Regions from separate parts of the Gordonia sp. 34D genome, predicted to be linked through region 1. Evidence: predicted binding sites of a transcription regulator. Region 1 holds the regulator's gene; each other region holds the start of a gene.
What was found. Region 1 encodes LexA, which represses DNA repair genes until DNA is damaged. Its sites were predicted from a motif close to CGAACANNTGTTCG; they were not measured.
Positions count from the first base shown of each region.

Region 2: AC1L34_RS13890 (DUF222 domain-containing protein) is a predicted target of LexA. The motif match lies at 2,515-2,528, and genes of this name have one in related genera.
Region 3: AC1L34_RS15415 (HNH endonuclease signature motif containing protein) is a predicted target of LexA. The motif match lies at 2,497-2,510, and genes of this name have one in related genera.
Region 4: AC1L34_RS12940 (HNH endonuclease signature motif containing protein) is a predicted target of LexA. The motif match lies at 1,907-1,920, and genes of this name have one in related genera.

Region 1 covers NZ_CM155293.1:1,311,089-1,315,299, reverse strand. The annotation lists gene AC1L34_RS06075 (DeoR/GlpR family DNA-binding transcription regulator) at 1-372, opposite strand, end outside; gene AC1L34_RS06070 (phosphoenolpyruvate--protein phosphotransferase) at 495-2,219, shown strand; gene lexA (transcriptional repressor LexA) at 2,251-2,934, opposite strand; gene AC1L34_RS06060 (LysM peptidoglycan-binding domain-containing protein) at 3,402-3,761, shown strand; gene nrdR (transcriptional regulator NrdR) at 3,833-4,211, shown strand, end outside.
Region 2 covers NZ_CM155293.1:2,985,924-2,990,134, forward strand. The annotation lists gene AC1L34_RS13880 (metallophosphoesterase family protein) at 1-690, shown strand, start outside; gene AC1L34_RS13885 (HNH endonuclease signature motif containing protein) at 855-1,397, opposite strand; gene AC1L34_RS13890 (DUF222 domain-containing protein) at 1,294-2,487, opposite strand; gene pntB (Re/Si-specific NAD(P)(+) transhydrogenase subunit beta) at 2,672-4,126, opposite strand; gene AC1L34_RS13900 (Re/Si-specific NAD(P)(+) transhydrogenase subunit alpha) at 4,133-4,211, opposite strand, start outside.
Region 3 covers NZ_CM155293.1:3,317,606-3,321,816, forward strand. The annotation lists gene AC1L34_RS15405 (DUF3556 domain-containing protein) at 1-1,239, opposite strand, end outside; gene AC1L34_RS15410 (acyl-CoA thioesterase) at 1,318-2,265, opposite strand; gene AC1L34_RS15415 (HNH endonuclease signature motif containing protein) at 2,528-4,036, shown strand; gene AC1L34_RS15420 (FAD-dependent oxidoreductase) at 4,049-4,211, opposite strand, start outside.
Region 4 covers NZ_CM155293.1:2,774,072-2,778,282, forward strand. The annotation lists gene AC1L34_RS12935 (ATP-dependent DNA ligase) at 1-17, opposite strand, end outside; gene AC1L34_RS12940 (HNH endonuclease signature motif containing protein) at 264-1,880, opposite strand; gene AC1L34_RS12945 (PadR family transcriptional regulator) at 2,153-2,773, shown strand; gene AC1L34_RS12950 (DHA2 family efflux MFS transporter permease subunit) at 2,770-4,211, shown strand, end outside.

The DNA of each region.
Region 1 (4,211 bases):
GGCAATAAAAGTCAGGCGGGTGTCTCGGTGAATGGCCCGAGCCAGCGCAAGCGTGGTGGTTCCGGCATCCAGCAAGACCGAACCGCCGTCGACCGGAATGAGACGCACCGCGGCAGCGGCAATGGCCTGCTTGTGATAGCGCCGCGTTTCGGACCGCTCAGCCAGGTCAGATTCCTCGACAACAGTCGCGATATCGGGCCGGATGGCACCGCCGTGAACCCGGACGAGGCGTCCAGTGTGTTGCAGAATCTCCAAATCCCGGCGGATCGTCTCGCCTGTGACTGAGAATCGAGCTGCCAACTCAGTTACCGAAACCCGACCGCGGGATTGGACATCACCTGCGATCTCGGACTGTCGCTCCTCCGCGTACATCGCTGCCTCTCGCTATGACTAGGTCCAATTCACTGTTGAAGTATGTTGATCTATGTGGATATGTATCTGTTTCTACCGGTGTAAGTGCTGACAAGTCAAGGAAATCTTGTAATCTGAATCACATGATCCAGGTGAGTACCAACGCGCAGGCCCCGAACGCCCCAGATGCCAATCCGTTTGGCGCGGAGGTGATCGTCACCGGCGTTCCGGTCGTCGGGGGGTTGGCCTACGGTCGCATTGTGAAGCCGGGTGCACGGCCCGGCTTCGGTGACATCGACGCCACCGAGATCGCGGAAAGTTTGCGCCCCGCCGAGTCCGAACGGTTCGCGGCCGCCGCGGGCGTCGTCGCTGATCGACTCACCGAACGAGCCTCCCGCAACTCCGGTGTTGCAGCCGAAGTCCTCATTGCCACAGCAGCTTTGGCGCGCGACCGTGGTTGGATCGGTGCCGCCAACAAGGCCATTTCGGGGGGAGCGCCCGCCGCACTCGCGGCCATCGCTGCGACCGATCAGTTCGTCGAAGTCTTCACCAACCTGGGCGGCTTGATGGCCGAACGGGTCACGGACCTCAAAGATGTTCGTGACCGGGTGGTCGCAGAACTCCTCGGTGTCGCCGAACCCGGTATCCCCGTTCCCGACGAGCCATCAATCTTGCTCGCCGACGACCTTGCCCCCGCGGATACTGCCGAGCTAGACCCAACCAAAGTAATTGGTTTGGCCATGCGGTTGGGCGGGCCCAGTAGCCACACCTCCATCATTGCGCGACAGTTGGGCATCCCCTGCGTTGTCGCGGCTGGCGCCCTTGGCGACATCGATTCCGGTGCGATGGGATACGTCGATGGTGACTTGGGAACCGTCGGCAGTTCACCCGATCCAGAACTCATCTCGGTGGCAGTCGCGCAGGCGCATGCGCGTGCGAAAGAGATCGCTGGCTGGCGTGGCCCCGGTCGGACCTCCGATGGTCACCCGGTTGCGATACTCGCCAATGTGGCCGACGGATCCTCGGCCAGAGAAGGTGCTCGGGCACCAGTCGAGGGGGTGGGGCTATTTCGTACTGAGTTGGCTTTTCTCGAACGAGCTGATGAGCCATCGGTTGCCGAGCAGGTGGCGCTCTACCGGGAAGTCATCGATGCTTTCCCCGGTCGCAAAGTAGTCATCCGGACGTTGGATGCTGGTTCGGATAAGCCGCTGAAGTTCGTGAACAACACCGAAGAACCCAATCCCGCCATGGGGGTTCGGGGAAACCGCATCGTGAAGAGCTATCCAGAAATCCGCGACAACCAGTTACGGGCGCTGGGGGAGGCTGCCAAGGGGGACGGCCGTAGCGCTCCGTGGGTCATGGCACCGATGATTGCCACCGTTGACGAAGCGCGCGAGTTCGCCGGTGCCGTTCGGCTGCAGGGGCTGATTCCCGGCGTCATGGTGGAGGTTCCATCGGCGGCGCTGCTGGCCGATGGGATCCTCGCGGAAGTTGACTTCGTTTCCATCGGAACCAATGACCTCGCGCAATACACGATGGCCGCTGACCGGATGTCGCCGGAACTGGCGGAGCTCACAGACCCGTGGCAGCCAGCCGTTCTGGCGCTCATTGCGAAAGTCGGCGAGGCGGGCCAGCGCGCGAACAAGCCGGTCGGGGTGTGCGGTGAGGCGGCTGCTGATCCGCTGCTGGCCTGCGTCCTGGTTGGCCTCGGAGTGACTTCACTGTCGACGGCTCCGGCGGCTGCCGCGGCGGTCGGCCTGCAACTCGGAGAGGTCAGTCTCCAACAGTGCCGAAACGCGGCGGCGGCGGCTCTCAATGCAGTCAGCCCAGCTCAGGCACGCGACGACGCGCGAACCAAACTGGGCTGACCGGGGTGAATCGCTCCGGATGGAGCACTCGCTAAATGCGGCGCATCACGGTGACGACCTTGCCGAGGACTGCGGCGTCGTCGCCGGGGATGGGCTCGAAGTGCTCGTTGTGCGGCATCAGCCAGACATGACCGTCGACGCGTTTAAACGTCTTGACGGTGGCTTCGCCGTCGATCATGGCGGCGACAATGTCGCCGTTCTCGGCGACATTCTGCTGACGAACCACAACCCAGTCTCCGTCGCAGATAGCGGCGTCGATCATTGACTCGCCAACTACGCGAAGCATGAACAGTGAACCGTCACCGACGAGTTCGCGGGGCATCGGGAAAACATCTTCGACAGCCTGCTCGGCAAGAATCGGGCCGCCCGCGGCAATCCGGCCGAGAACGGGTACGAACGTCGGCTTCGGCAGAGAATCGTCCTCGCCGCCGCTACTGCCGCCATCCGGCGGGGTGCGCCCGCTATCGCGGACATTGACTGCGCGCGGACGGTGAGGGTCGCGCTTGAGTAGGCCGCGGCGCTCGAGGGTGCGCAGTTGGTGCGCCACCGACGAGGTCGAGGTGAGACCCACCTCCTCGCCGATTTCACGGATGCTTGGCGGGTAGCCGCGTTCGCGTACCGACTTGCGGATGACTTCCAGAACATCGCGCTGTCGCTGGGTGAGGGAAGCTTCCAGTGTCTCGGTCGAGAGCAGTGGATCTGGCGTGTCGGTCACCGTCGGGCCTTTCGTCAGCTGTGTTCGATTGATAGCTCCACGCTAGTTGAGTAGGTCACAAAACTCAAACAATTGTTCGATGCGTGTCGAACTTTGTCAGAGGCATGGTGTTAACTATCGAACAAGAGTTCTTCGAACACCCGATCGATAGGAGATCACCGATGAGCGCCAATGTTCTCAAGGCTCCCGTGGAGCGCCTCGAGCGTAGTGGCCACACTCGTGTGGGCTCGGCCGGTAGTAGCCGTCGCGCCGGCCTCGAAGTAGTTATGACCTGCGATCTTCCTGTCGTGGCGCGCGATTCTTCGGGTCGGGTACAGGCGCAGCGAGGTGACGTTCTTTGCTTTCCGAGCGGTCGCCCGCAGCGTCGCCAAGTGCGAGCTATCGCAGACTTAACTCGAACGGACGAGCGATCCAAGAGCGCAGCGCCTGTCAGTCATTCGAATGAATGGCGGCGCGAGCGCTCGCCGATGTTCGAATCGTCCTCGAACGTGCGAGGCGTTACCCAACGTTCGAATTACCGCAGTAATCAAGCTGCCGTCTATCGTCGTCGTCGCGTGGTCGGGGCACTCCTGGTTGGCGGAGCGCTCGCAGCCATGGTGTGGATGTTCGCGATCGTCGGAGCCAATCTCGAATCAACACCACCGGCAGCCCCGCAGGCGACCGAAGTTGTGTATGTGCGGGCAGGCGAGTCACTCACCAGCCTGGCCCAGCGCATCGCGCCCGATTTGCCGACCGCCGGAGTGATCGCGCAGCTCCGTGAGATCAATGGCTTAGAAACCTCGGGTCTGGCGGTCGGCCAGGCATTGCGGGTCCCGGCCTACAAGTAGGGAAGCCCCCAGGTTCGTGCTGGAACGCACTGCGAAACAAGGCAGATTGGGCCGCCGGGTATTCTCGTGACATGCGATGCCCGTTCTGCAAGAACGATGACACCCGAGTAGTCGATTCCCGAGTCGCCGATGATGGCCAGGCCATCCGGCGTCGTCGGGCATGCAGTGCGTGCGGGCGCCGGTTCACCACCGTGGAGTCGGCAGTTCTGTCCGTTGTTAAGCGCAATGGTATTTCCGAACCATTTAGCCGGGAGAAGGTCATGAAAGGCGTGCGCCGGGCATGCCAGGGGCGCGACATCGATGCCGATGCGCTCGCGAAACTGGCAGTGCAGGTGGAGGACACGGTTCGGTCCTCCGGATCCGCCGAAATCCCCAGCAACGAAGTTGGTCTCGCCATCCTCGGGCCACTGCGCGATCTCGATGAAGTTGGCTACCTGCGCTTCGCGTCTG
Region 2 (4,211 bases), 1.7 Mb from region 1:
CGGGTGGAAGCGGTGATGGATTACCTCAATGGTCGCTGCGGTGGGCCGCGCAATATCGATGCCCTCCTGGTCACCGGCGATTTGGCCGACGAAGGCCTTCCCGAGGAGTACCGCGAAGCGGTTGAGACCCTGTCCACCGAGATCCCCACCCTCGTGACGCTTGGCAACCACGACAGTCGATCCGCCTACACTTCGGTAATCCAGGGGGCCGAGTGCAGCGAGCCGGTGAACTCGGCACTGCGCTTATCCGGACTGCTGGTGCTGGCGCTCGACTCTTCGATCCCCGGCCGCTCCGATGGTTACCTGTCGCGGCCGACTCTCGACTGGGCACGCACCCAAATTGCTGAAGCTGGACTCGACACCGACGTTCTCATTTCGTTCCACCATCCCGCCGTCGCCGTCGGCATCCCGTTCATTGACGACCGCAGGCAACTCGATCCCGAGCTGCTCGCCGAGTTCATCGGTGAGCACCCGAACATCGTCGGTTGCGTCACCGGTCATGCCCACACACCTGCGGTCACCATGTTTGCTGGCCGCCCGCACGCGGTCGTTGGCGGTGTTGCGTCAACTTTGAGCCTCCCATTCGAAGGCACCGAGATCGTCAACCCGGTTCAGCGCCCAAACGTCGCCTTCCACCTCATCGACGACGATCATCGCCTGACCACCCACTTCAGGAGCGTCCCGCACTAGGCTGCCCACCTCAGCGTTAGGACTTAAGCCGCCACTTCCGGCCGGGTTCGATGGTTCGTTACTCGGCGAGCCGTGCGGCAGTCGTTGTTGGCTTGGTGCGGGACTTTGCGCGCCGAGGGCTATTCGCGGCGTGTCTGCTTGTTCGGCGTGTCGTCGGGGCATGGTCAGAACGGCGGAGTGCCTTCCTGTGCCGACGTCCGGGCTGCCTCCTGCTCGCGGATGCGGCGGTTCGCTGCCCGGCGGGCCATGCGGTAGGCGTGCTTGGCTTCGGTGCGGGACTGCGCGCGTCGAGGGCCGTTCTCGGCGTGTCCGGATTCTGGGCGTGTCGCCCCAACAATGCTGGCGCCGATCGGGGCGTGCTGGCAGGGAATCAACCCGACTTCGGGCAGCAGCCACGTGTTGAGTGCTTGCTGACGCACGGTGAAGCCTTCCGGGGTGCTCACTTCGGTCCAGATGACGCCGTTGGCGTCGACGATCTGGTCATCGATCCAGCCTTCGGCGCAGGTCTTGAGCCCGTGATGAAAACGGCACTTCGGGTTCAGATTGCACAAGCACGTCGGCCCACCGGCGGCCGGATCCCGATGGTTGTACTCACACACATGATCAAGGTCGGCAACAAATGCCGGTTCGGCGCAACCGGGCCAGGTGCACATCCCGAACAGGCCACGCACCACCGTATCGAGCGTGGCCGACGGGGCGGTAAGCATTGCCCGGCTGGGCCTGCTGATCGAGCAGGTCACCCAGATCCAAATCCCGAGCCACCACATCCGAACGGCCAGCGATTTCGCGGACGTGCTCGGCCGAGATCGGGCCGAACCCATCGAGCACGGCCGGGGTGTCGGCGGTGCCGTCAAGGGTTTCCTCCCGCACCACCACATGCAGCACCACCCGCGCACACCGGGCCCCGATCTGCTCCGCCGACAGTTCAGCGGCGCAATCATCGCTACCGCACTGGCAGGTGAACGCGGTGCCGTTCAGGCGGGCCATCGCCGCATCCGAACGCCGAACCTGCTTGGTCCGGGGGTCTTTCGGGCACACCCCAGCAATCACCGCATCCAGGGTTTGTTTCGCCAACCGCACATCCTCGGCCGAGGCCGTAATGATCAACTCCGACATCCCCTCGTTAAGCGGGTTAACGATCACCTTCTTGTACGCCCGCACCTGCTCACGAGTGAGAGTGACCGCATCCGGGTCGTGTTCGGCGACCACCGCAGCCACCACCGCCTCCACCCGCGCCGCCGACAACCCACCCACATGCGCCAACCGGTAAGCAATCTCGGCATCAATCAACGCCAACAGCCCAAGATCATCGACCAGTGAGGTTTGCTCCACCACACGCGCAAACCACGCATCCGGGATCAGGCCGTCGCGCAGCAAACCACCCACGGCCGGAATCCGCTCAGCACACGCCACCGCGCGCTCCACAAACCGCTCAGCGGTGCACTGGCGCACCCCGGCAGCCGCCGCGTACGAGGCCGCGACCTTGCACAGCGGATCGTAAACCCGACCAAACACATCCGAAGCCGGATCCGCCTCGGCCACGGCACACTGCTCCTGCAGCAGCGAGTAGATCTCGGCGTAGCGATGCCACATCACCACCCCGGCAAAAGAATCCACCCGCGCAGCAAACGCCAACCGATCCGCACGGCTATCGCGCACCACCCCAGAGGCGGCCGCCGAACCCCCACCGGTCGCGGCCGGGGTGGGGCGGGCGATGCGGATAACAATCTGATCGTCGCGCACGGTAACCGTTGAAGCTGGCCGGCCGGCGGTGGTGGCGGTGGTGCGAGTGGTCATCAGATTGTTCCCTTCGAATCACTAAATCGAATGTACGTTCGATACTAGATTCGGGGTCTGACAATTGTGCTCACTGCTGCGTGCGTTCCGGCGCGCACCCAGTCCGTGCTGTCGGAACGCATCTGCCGGAACCCAAAACGCCCCGCAAACCTTTCGGCTTGCGGGGCGTTGGAGCGGTACGAAATTACAGCGCCGCGATGATGTCCTCGACGCGGTCCTTCGCGTCACCGAACAGCATCTGCGTGTTCTCACGGAAGAACAGCGGGTTCTGGACGCCGGCGTAACCGGCGGCCATCGAACGCTTGAAGACGATGACGTCCTTGGCGTTCCAGACCTCAAGGACCGGCATGCCCGCGATCGGCGACGACGGATCCTCAGCGGCAGCCGGGTTAACCGTGTCGTTAGCACCGATCACCAAGACGACGTCCGTCTCCGCGAAGTCGTCGTTGATCTCGTCAAGTTCCAACACAATGTCGTACGGGACCTTGGCCTCGGCCAGGAGCACGTTCATGTGGCCGGGCAGACGACCGGCGACCGGGTGGATACCGAAGCGAACTTCGACGCCCTTGGCACGCAACTTGGCGGTCAGATCGGCCACCGGGTACTGAGCCTGGGCGACGGCCATGCCGTAACCCGGGGTGATGACGACGCTCTTTGCGTTCGACAGCAACTCGGCTGCGACGTCGGCCTGGACCTCGCGGTGCTCACCGTAGTCGGTGTCGTCGGCCGGTCCGGCGACGATGCCGAAGCCACCGGCAATCACCGAAATGAACGACCGGTTCATGGCCTTGCACATGATGTAGCTCAGGTAAGCACCCGAGGAGCCGACCAGTGCGCCGGTAACGATGAGGAGGTCGTTGCCGAGCAGGAAGCCCGATGCGGCCGCGGCCCAACCGGAGTACGAGTTCAGCATCGAGATGACCACGGGCATATCGCCGCCGCCGATGGAGGCGACGAGGTGCCAGCCAAGGAACAGCGCCAGCGCGGTAATAACACCGAGGAGGACGTATCCGGCGGTGTCATCCTTCACGTCGCGAGCGACGTAGAACGCGGTCAAGACTACGAAGACCACCAGCGAGCCGACGTTGATGAAGTTCTTACCCGGCAGCATGAGCGGCGCGGACTTCATCTTGGCCGACAACTTCAGGTTGGCGACGATCGAACCGGTCAGCGTCACCGCACCGATGAAGATGCCGATTGCGACCTCTGCGGCATGAATACCGACCAGGGCGCCGTAGTCAGGATCGCTGGGGGCAGCGTGGACGCCGGTGATGGCACCGTTCCAGCCGATCAACACTGCGGCGAAACCGACGAACGAGTGCAGGAGCGCGATGAGCTCGGGCATACCCGTCATCTCGACGACCTTGGCACGCCAGAAACCGATCAGTGCGCCGACCACGATGGCACCGATCAGCAGTCCGATAGGCAGCCACTTGTTGAACGAGGCACCCGCGAACTCGAGGTGATCGAGGTCCTTGACCATCATGGTGATGGTCGCGGCCAACGCGATGGCCATACCGACCATGCCGTAGGTGAGACCGCTTTTGGCGGACTCATGCTTGCTCAGACCAGCCAGCGACAGGATGAAGAGCAGCGAGGCGACGATGTACGCCGCAAAAGTCATGGATTCAATAGTCATGGTGCGTCAGGCCCCCTTGCTGAACATCGCCAGCATGCGACGGGTGACCGCAAAGCCACCGAAGACGTTGATGGATGCGACCAGG
Region 3 (4,211 bases), 1.9 Mb from region 1:
CGTGTTGCTGGTCAGCTTCTCTTCACCGCTCGGCGACAACATCCACACCGTGGTGTCCCAGTTGCCCGCGTAATAGCGCATGCCGGGCAGGAACGAAATCTTCCGCGGGAACAGATTTCCCAAAACAATCAGCACGAGACTCATCGCCGGAATCAGCAGGGCAACGGGATACGTGAGGTTGCTGACGCCCAGGTCTGCGTGGTTTACGAACAACACCAGGACCGCAAAAATCATGAAGACGTTCCACTCGAGCGGGGTCCCCATCGGGATCGTCACGATGATGTGCAGGTGGAACAAGATCATCACGGTGGCCGCCACATAGGTGACGGGGCCGCCGTTTGAGAAGAACAGCACCATCGGAACCGCGAACTCGATCACCGTGCCGCCATGTGCGAGCAGTTTCGACAACGCCGACGGACGCAGGTCCTCCGGGTACGACTTCGTGAACATGTGCTTGAGTCGCGCACCCCGCCAGATGGGACTGTTGGTTTCCATCACCTGCACCACCGACGGGAAGTGCTGGTTGATCTTCGAAACCGCCGCGCCCAACCAGATGCACAACAGCACCAGCTTCGCGACCGACATCGAATCGGGGAACGGGACCAGGAAGGTCAACGCGATTGCCCCGTACACCTCGGCGCGGGCGGCCAGGAAGATTGTCTGGTCGCGCAGGCCGATCAAAACCAAGATCACCAGTACCGCAGCCACTCGCTGCCACGGCAATTGCTCACTGTCGGGGGCGGTCGACGACAGTAGCGCCACGACCAGTGAAACGAGCAGCGCGGCATAGAGCACCACGTCGACCAAGCTTCGGTGGGTGCCGCGGGTCAGCGGAATCTTCCCCGAGAACGGGGGCAGCCGGATGGTTCCGGGGCGGAGCCAGTACAGGAACGACCCCAGCGGGGGCAGGAACCGCAGATTCAGCGGACCAAAGCCGCAGCCGAATCCGGTGACCTCGAACAGGATGCACCACAGCACGACTTTTTCCCAGACCACTGGCAGTGCCCACCAGTCGGCGACGTCGAACAGGCCGCTGACGCCGGGGGTGGTGATCGCGAACAGTGCGCCGCCGAGGATGAACAGCGCGATCTTGAGGAGGTAGCCGACGTAGATCACGTCGGGTGTCCCGAAGCCCTGAGACAGGAAGTTCTCGGAAAGCAGGCGCATCTGAACGGGCCGGGTGCTGCGGCCCAGTTCATCGGTGTCGACTTTCGGTTCCACCGGTTGCAGGAATCCCATGCGTCCTCCGTCGTAGCTGTGAGCGAGTGATCCCCGCCACAGCTGAACGTAAGCCGGTAGACACATTTCCACAAGTGTTTACAACAATGTTGGCACCGGTCCGGCATCCGACCAGGATGGGAGAGATGCCCGAATCGCCATCAACTCGCGGGCGTGGTTGTCGAGCTCGATATCTTCGGCGGTTACGGGCGTCCACCGGCGGACGGTCGTGGCATCGCCATCGGCGTCGACCGCCGCGACGATCGTCAAGCTGTGCGCACAGTGCTTCAACTCTCCGGAACGAGGATCGCCTGCCCGAACATGCACCGAGACGTGCATCGTCTGCTTGCCGGTATGGATCAGTCGCGCATCCAGTTCGACGACGTCACCGATGTGTATCGGGGCGTAGAACCGAATGCCGCCCACGTACGCGGATACGCACCGACCGCCGCTCCAGCGCGCGGCGTTGAGGTAGGCGGACTCGTCCATCCATTCCATCACCCGACCGCCGTGCGCGTTGCCGCCCCAGTTCACGTCGGTCGGGGCGGCGAGGAAGCGGGTCGCCGACCGCGGCGCGGAACCGGCGTCGGAGTAGGTGACGGAGGCCATCGCGTCCTCGATTTTCCGCCGGACTGGAATGCGGGCGGTCGCAAAGCGCTCGGCGGCGACGTCGGTCTCGGTGTCCGGTACCCATTGCCGCACGGGCCGGGGACGACGGTCCTCTCCGACGGCGACAAAGATGACCAGGCATTCGCTCGCGACGGTGAAGACGCCGCTGTGTGGCGCGGCCGACGAGACCGTGCACCGAATATGCATGCTTGACGTGCCCGTGTGAATCAGGGTGGCAGTCACTTCGACGATGTCGCCCGGCTCGATACCGCGCGTGAACGTGATGTTCCCGAAGTAGGCAGTCACCGTGTAGCCGCCCGACCACGCCGCAGCGCAGGCGTACGCGGCCTTATCGATCCACGACAGCAGGCGCCCGCCGCGCACATCACCGCCGAGGGTCGTCGCATCGGTGGGGGCGGCAAGGAAGCGAAGTGTCATTTCGCGGGCAGGGGTCGTGGACAAGGCGAACTCCTCAAACGTGGGCGTTGATGGCAATGATCATGCACGCACCAAAGTCCTTACGGCACACCAATATCAGCAGGTGAGCAAGCTGGTACACGGTGTTTACGTCCGGAAACGTGGCGGTGATCGTGCGATGCGAACCGGAAAACAAAATCGAGAATAGGTTCGAGAAATGTGTTGCATAACACACTGACGCTATCTATGATTAGAACAACAGTTCGATTCGAGGAGGTTTCAGATGACGAACACCAGGTGGAACGAGGTCAACCTCGACGAGGTTGGTGCCACCGGCCCGGCAGGTGCGGCAGTGATTGAAGCTCTCGCCTCGGGCGAGAGTTTCCTCGCGTGGCGTCGGCTGGTCGTCATCATCGAGATGCTCGCGGCTGGCATGGCCGCACTCGGGGCCGACGCTGGCGACTGCGCCCGCCGCATGATCGACCTCGAGGCAAACATTGCCAGCGAAGTGGCCGTCGGCATGCGAGTTGCCCGCTCCACTGCGGAACGTCACGTCGCGCTGGCGGTCGAAGCACGCGATCGTTTGCCGCAGAGCGCGCGTTTGCTGCGTGATGGGGTCATCTCGCTGCCGTGCTTCCGCGAGATTGTTCTGCAGACCACTGGCGTCACCGACGGTGACGCGATTGCTGCCGTCGATGCAGCCATCGCACAGGAACTCCGTGAGATTGGTGGCGTTAGCTACGGCGACGCCAGCAACGTCGCCCGCCGCATGGTCGCTGAATTCGACGCCGACGCCCTCCGTGAGCGTCGTCGTGCACACAGCAAGGGTGTCACCGTCAGCAACGACGTCGATGACGCTACGCTCACCATCGCCGCAAGCGTTGAGGAAATTGCCCTCGCCTCCAAGGCAATCGACGCTCGTGCCGCCCGCGTCTGCAAAAACGACAGTCGTAGCTGTGGTGCTCGTCGCGCCGATGCTGCGCTCGCAGCCCTCACTGGCAACAAGTTCGGCTGCGACTGCGGCAGCGACAACTGCGCAGTACGCGCCACTGACAGCGAGATCGCCGAAGAGTTTGCCAAGATCGTCGTGCACGTCATCGCCCACGAGTCCACCCTCAACGGCGATAGCAGCAAGGCCGCCTGGTTCGACGGTTTCGGCGTCATCGATGCCCATCACGCTCGCGAAATCGCTTCCCGCCCGGGCACGCTAATCCGGCCGCTCGATCTTGACGCCGTTGCCGACTGCCCGTTTCAGCTCGGTAATCACTACCGTCCAACAGCCGGGACCGACGTCGCGATGCGCGGCGTACACGGCACCTGCGTATTTCCCGGATGCAAGCGCCCGGCGTGGGGTTGCGACCTCGACCACGTTTGCGAGTACAACCACGAGGACCCCGCCGCCGGAGGCGCCACCTGCCAGTGCAATCTGAACCCGAAGTGCCGCTTCCATCACCTGCTCAAGACCTACGGCGAAGGCTGGATCGACGACCAGGTCGTCGACGCCAACGGGGTGATCTGGACCGAGCTCACCACCCCGAGCGGGCATACCGTGCGCTCGCGGGCCCGCAACCAGTGGCTCCTGCCGCAACTTGGCCTCATACCGTGCAAGCATGGGCGGCCAGTTGCGCCAGGGGTTATCGATGCCGCCACCGAGCCGGAACGAAAGCGGACCCGGACGCAGGCCAAGCATGCGCAGCGGATGCAAATCCGCTCGCAGCGTCGCTATGCGATGGCCTGCGCCAAGGCTGCTGCTACGGCGCAGTACGACTCCGCTGAGCCGCCGCCATTCTGATCGGTGGCGCGGCTAGTACGCGGTTGCGAACTTCCACGCCGAATGGATGGCGCCCTCGATGTAGTCGACCTTGCCTGCGTCACCAACCACTTCGACGCTCACGCCGGAGGACTCGAGTGCCTGCGCCAACGGGGCATCCGCTGCGGTATCGGCCGCGTAAATCACCATCGACGCG
Region 4 (4,211 bases), 1.5 Mb from region 1:
TTTACCGGAAGGTCCACTCGCCCATCGTTCCCGAGTACCAGTCGCTTGGCAACGACTTCAGGTGCATGTTCCAAACTCCGGCGTCTCCCGTACTCGGGCTAACCTTTCCCCTCGCTCTCCGAGTGGGGCCGCGAGCGAAGCGAGCGCACCCCCTAATCGAGGAGTACGCGACAATCGCGGACGCCTTCGGGCTAACGCGTCGAGGGTCGAACACGGCGTGTCCGACTCTTCGGCGTGTCGAACCTGACGCGCTGCCGCGTTTGTCAGAACGGTGGGACTCCGTCCTCAGCTAATTCCCGGGCTTCGGCTTCCTCGCGGATGCGGCGGTTGGCGGCGCGGCGGGCAATTCGGTAATCGTGCTTGGCCTTCGTGCGGGACTTTGTGCGTTGAGGGCCGTCCTCGACGTGTCCGGAATCCGGGCGTGTCCCGCCGAACGTGGGGTGCGAGCACGGAATCAACCCCACTTCCGGCAGCAGCCACGTGTTCAACGCTTGCTGACGAACGGTGAACCCTTCCGGGGTCGTCACCTCGGTCCAGATCACACCGTTGGCGTCAACGATCTGATCGTCAAGCCAGCCTTCGGCACTGGTCTTAAGCCCGTGATGGAACCGGCACTTGGGGTTGATATTGCACAAGCACGTCGGGCCACCAGCGGCCGGGTCGTCGTGGTCATACTCGCACACGTGATCCAAATCCGCCGCAAACGCTGGCTCGCTGCAGCCGGGCCAGGTGCACGTCCCGAACAGGCCCCGCAAAACCACGTCGAGAGTGGCAGTGGGCCGGTAGTTGTTACCCGGCTGGGCCTGGTGATCGAGCAGATCACCCAGATCGACCTTGCGGGCCACCGCATCGGAACGGGCAGCGATCTCGTGAACATGCTGGGCCGAGATCGGGCCGAACCCATCCAACTGCGCCGGCGTCTCGGACGTGCCGTCGAGGGTTTCTTCCCGCACCACCACATGCAACACCACCCGCGCACACCGAGCCTGAACCTGCTCGGCCGACAGTTCAGCGGTGCAATCATCCTCGCCGCACTGGCAGGTGAACGCCGTACCGTTCAACCGCGCCATCGCCGCATCCGAGCGACGGACCTGCTTGGTGCGGGGATCTTTCGGGCACACCCCGGCGATCACCGCATCAAGGACCTCCTTAGCGATACGCACGTCCTCGGCCGCAGCGGTAATGATCAACTCCGACATCCCCTCGCTGAGCGGGTTGACCAATACCTTCTTGTAGGCCTTGACCTGCTCACGAGTCAACGTGACCGCATCGGGGTCATGCTCGGCGACGACCGCAGCAACAACGGCCTCCACACGCTTGGCCGAAAGGCCCCCCAAACCCATCAGTCGGTGAGCGACCTCGGCGTCGATCAGGGCCAGCAAAGCGAGGTCGTCGACCAGGGCAGTTTGCTCGACCACACGAGCAAACCAGGCGTCGGGGATCAGCCCATCACGCAACAAGCCACCCACCGCCGGAATGCGTTCAACACACGCTACGGCCCGTTCGACAAACTGCTCGGCCGTGTACTGCCGCACTCCAGCCGCCGTCGCATACGACGCCGCGACCTGGCACAACGGATCGTACACGCGGGCAAACACATCCGAGGTCGTACCGGCCTGCGCTTCGGCAAACCGTTCCTGCAGCAGCGAGCAAATCTCGCTGTAGCGATGCCACATCACCACCCCGGCAAACGAATCGACCCGAGCCGCAAACGCCAACCGCTGCGCACGCGAATCACGCACCACACCAGAAGAGGCAGCCGAACCCTCCGCCGAACCGCCAGAGGCAACCGGGGCAGGGCGGGCGATCCGGATCAAAATCTCCCCGTCGGAAACCTCAACCGTGGAGGCCGGCGGGCGGGTACTGGTGCGAGTAGTCATCTAATTTCCCCTTCGAATTGCTAGCTCGAACTTACGTTCGATTCTAATTCGAGGGTCTGACAATTTTGGATCGGAATCTGAGGGCATTCCGCACGAGGGAGAGCCAGAGGGAGCAGCCAGGTTCGACACGCCGAAGAAGCGGACACGCCGCGTTCGACCCTCGACGCGTTAGCGCGACGGAAGGAACGTGCCGATTTTGACGAAGTCAGCCGTCGGCCTATAGTCCATGTTGACTAATTGGTATGGACTAATCAATGTGGACGGGACTTCGAATGCCGGGCAAATCCCTTCGTCTTACGCCGCTGGCAGTAATGGTCTTGGCGCTACTGCGCGAGGGCGACATGCACCCGTACGAGATGGCTCGCACGCTGAAAGCACGCCGCGATGACCGCATGGTGCCCATAACCAACGGGACGCTGTACCACACCGTCGACCGGCTCCTAGCAACCAAATTAGTAGACGAAGTGGGCGTCGACCGCGATGGAAACCGCCCTGAACGCACCACTTACACGCTCACTGAAGCCGGGCGCGACGCTGTCGTCGCGTGGGTTCGGGCCGAACTCCCCTTAAACAAACGGCCCGCCCAGTTCCGCGTCGCCCTGGCCGAAGCCCACAACCTCGACCGCGCCGAAACCATCCAACTTCTCAGCCAACGACGCGACGCCCTCATCGCCGACCTTGACGGGCATCGCGCAGGCCTCGCCGGTGCCGCCGAACGGGACACCCCACCTCAGTTCCTCATCGAAATTGACCGGCAGGCCGAACTCATCGAAACCGATCTCCGGTGGACCCGCCGACTACTTACGCATCTGGGCGACCCCAACTACCTGTGGGGCGTCGATGCGCGCTTCCCCAGTTCGCACCATCCCGAATCGAAAGACGCCACCTCATGACCACCCCCTCCGCCACCGCCGAACGGAGTCCATGGCCTGCGCTGTGGGCGCTGGTCATCGGCTTCTTTATGGTGCTGGTCGATACGACGATCGTGTCGGTCGCCAACCCCGCCATCAAAGCTGCGCTCGACCCCGACACCAGCAACCTCGACAACGTCGTGTGGGTCACCAGCGCCTACTTGTTGGCGTATGCGGTGCCACTGCTCATCACCGGCCGTCTCGGCGACCGCTTCGGTCCCCGCAACATTTACCTCATCGGCATCACCATCTTTACGCTCGCGTCGCTGGCGTGCGGACTGTCGTCGTCGTTGGGTGAACTCATTGGGTTTCGCGCCATCCAGGGTTTGGGTGCCGCCCTGGTGACCCCGCAGACGATGGCCGTCATCACGCGTACCTTCCCGCCGCATCAGCGCGGAACCGCGATGGGCCTGTGGGGATCTGTCGCCGGTGTCGCCATGCTCGTCGGGCCACTCGCCGGCGGTCTCCTCGTCGACCATGCGGGCTGGGAATGGATCTTCTTCGTCAACGTCCCGGTCGGCGTCATCGGCATCATCGCCGCATGGAAGTTGGTGCCGAAGCTGGAGACCCACCCGCACCGCTTCGACATGATCGGTGTCGTCCTCAGCACCATCGCCATGTTCCTGATCGTCTTTGGGCTCCAGGAAGGCGAAAAGTACAACTGGTCCACCGGCATTTGGGCGATGGTGTTCGGCGGTGTGGCCGTCATGGGCGTGTTCTTGTGGCAGCAGTCGCGGACCAAATCTGAACCACTGGTTCCGCTCGAACTGTTCAAGGACCGGAACTTCACGATCTCCAACCTCGGAATCGCGGTTGTCGGCTTTGCCGTAACCAGCATGACACTGCCGATGATGTTCTTCATCCAGCTCGGACGCGGACTCACCCCCACCCAGTCGGCATTGCTGATGATTCCGATGGCCGTCCTCGCCGGCGTCCTGGCGCCCCTTGCCGGGAAACTCCTCGACCGGACAGATCCGCGCTACCTGCTGATCCCCGGCCTTGGGCTCTTCAGCGTCGCCCTGTTTTGGTACGCATCGATGATGAACGTCGATACCCCGATCTGGATGTTCCTACTCCCCTCCGCATTGATGGGCCTGGCGAACGCTGGCATGTGGGGTCCGCTCGCGACGACGGCAACCCGAAATCTGCCACCACGCCAGGCCGGTGCCGGTGCTGGCATCTACAACACGACGCGGCAGATCGGCTCGGTCCTCGGTTCGGCAGCAATTGCCGCCGCAATGCAGTCCCGGCTCGTTGCCAACATGCCGGAAAGCGCCGGGCACTCCGACGCCATCGGTGCCGGTTCCCTGCCGAACTTCCTATTGGCACCATTCTCAAAGGCGATGGAGCAGTCACTTCTGCTCCCCGCGGCCGTGATGATCATCGGCGTGATTGCCGTGGCGTTCATGGTCCGCCCGGA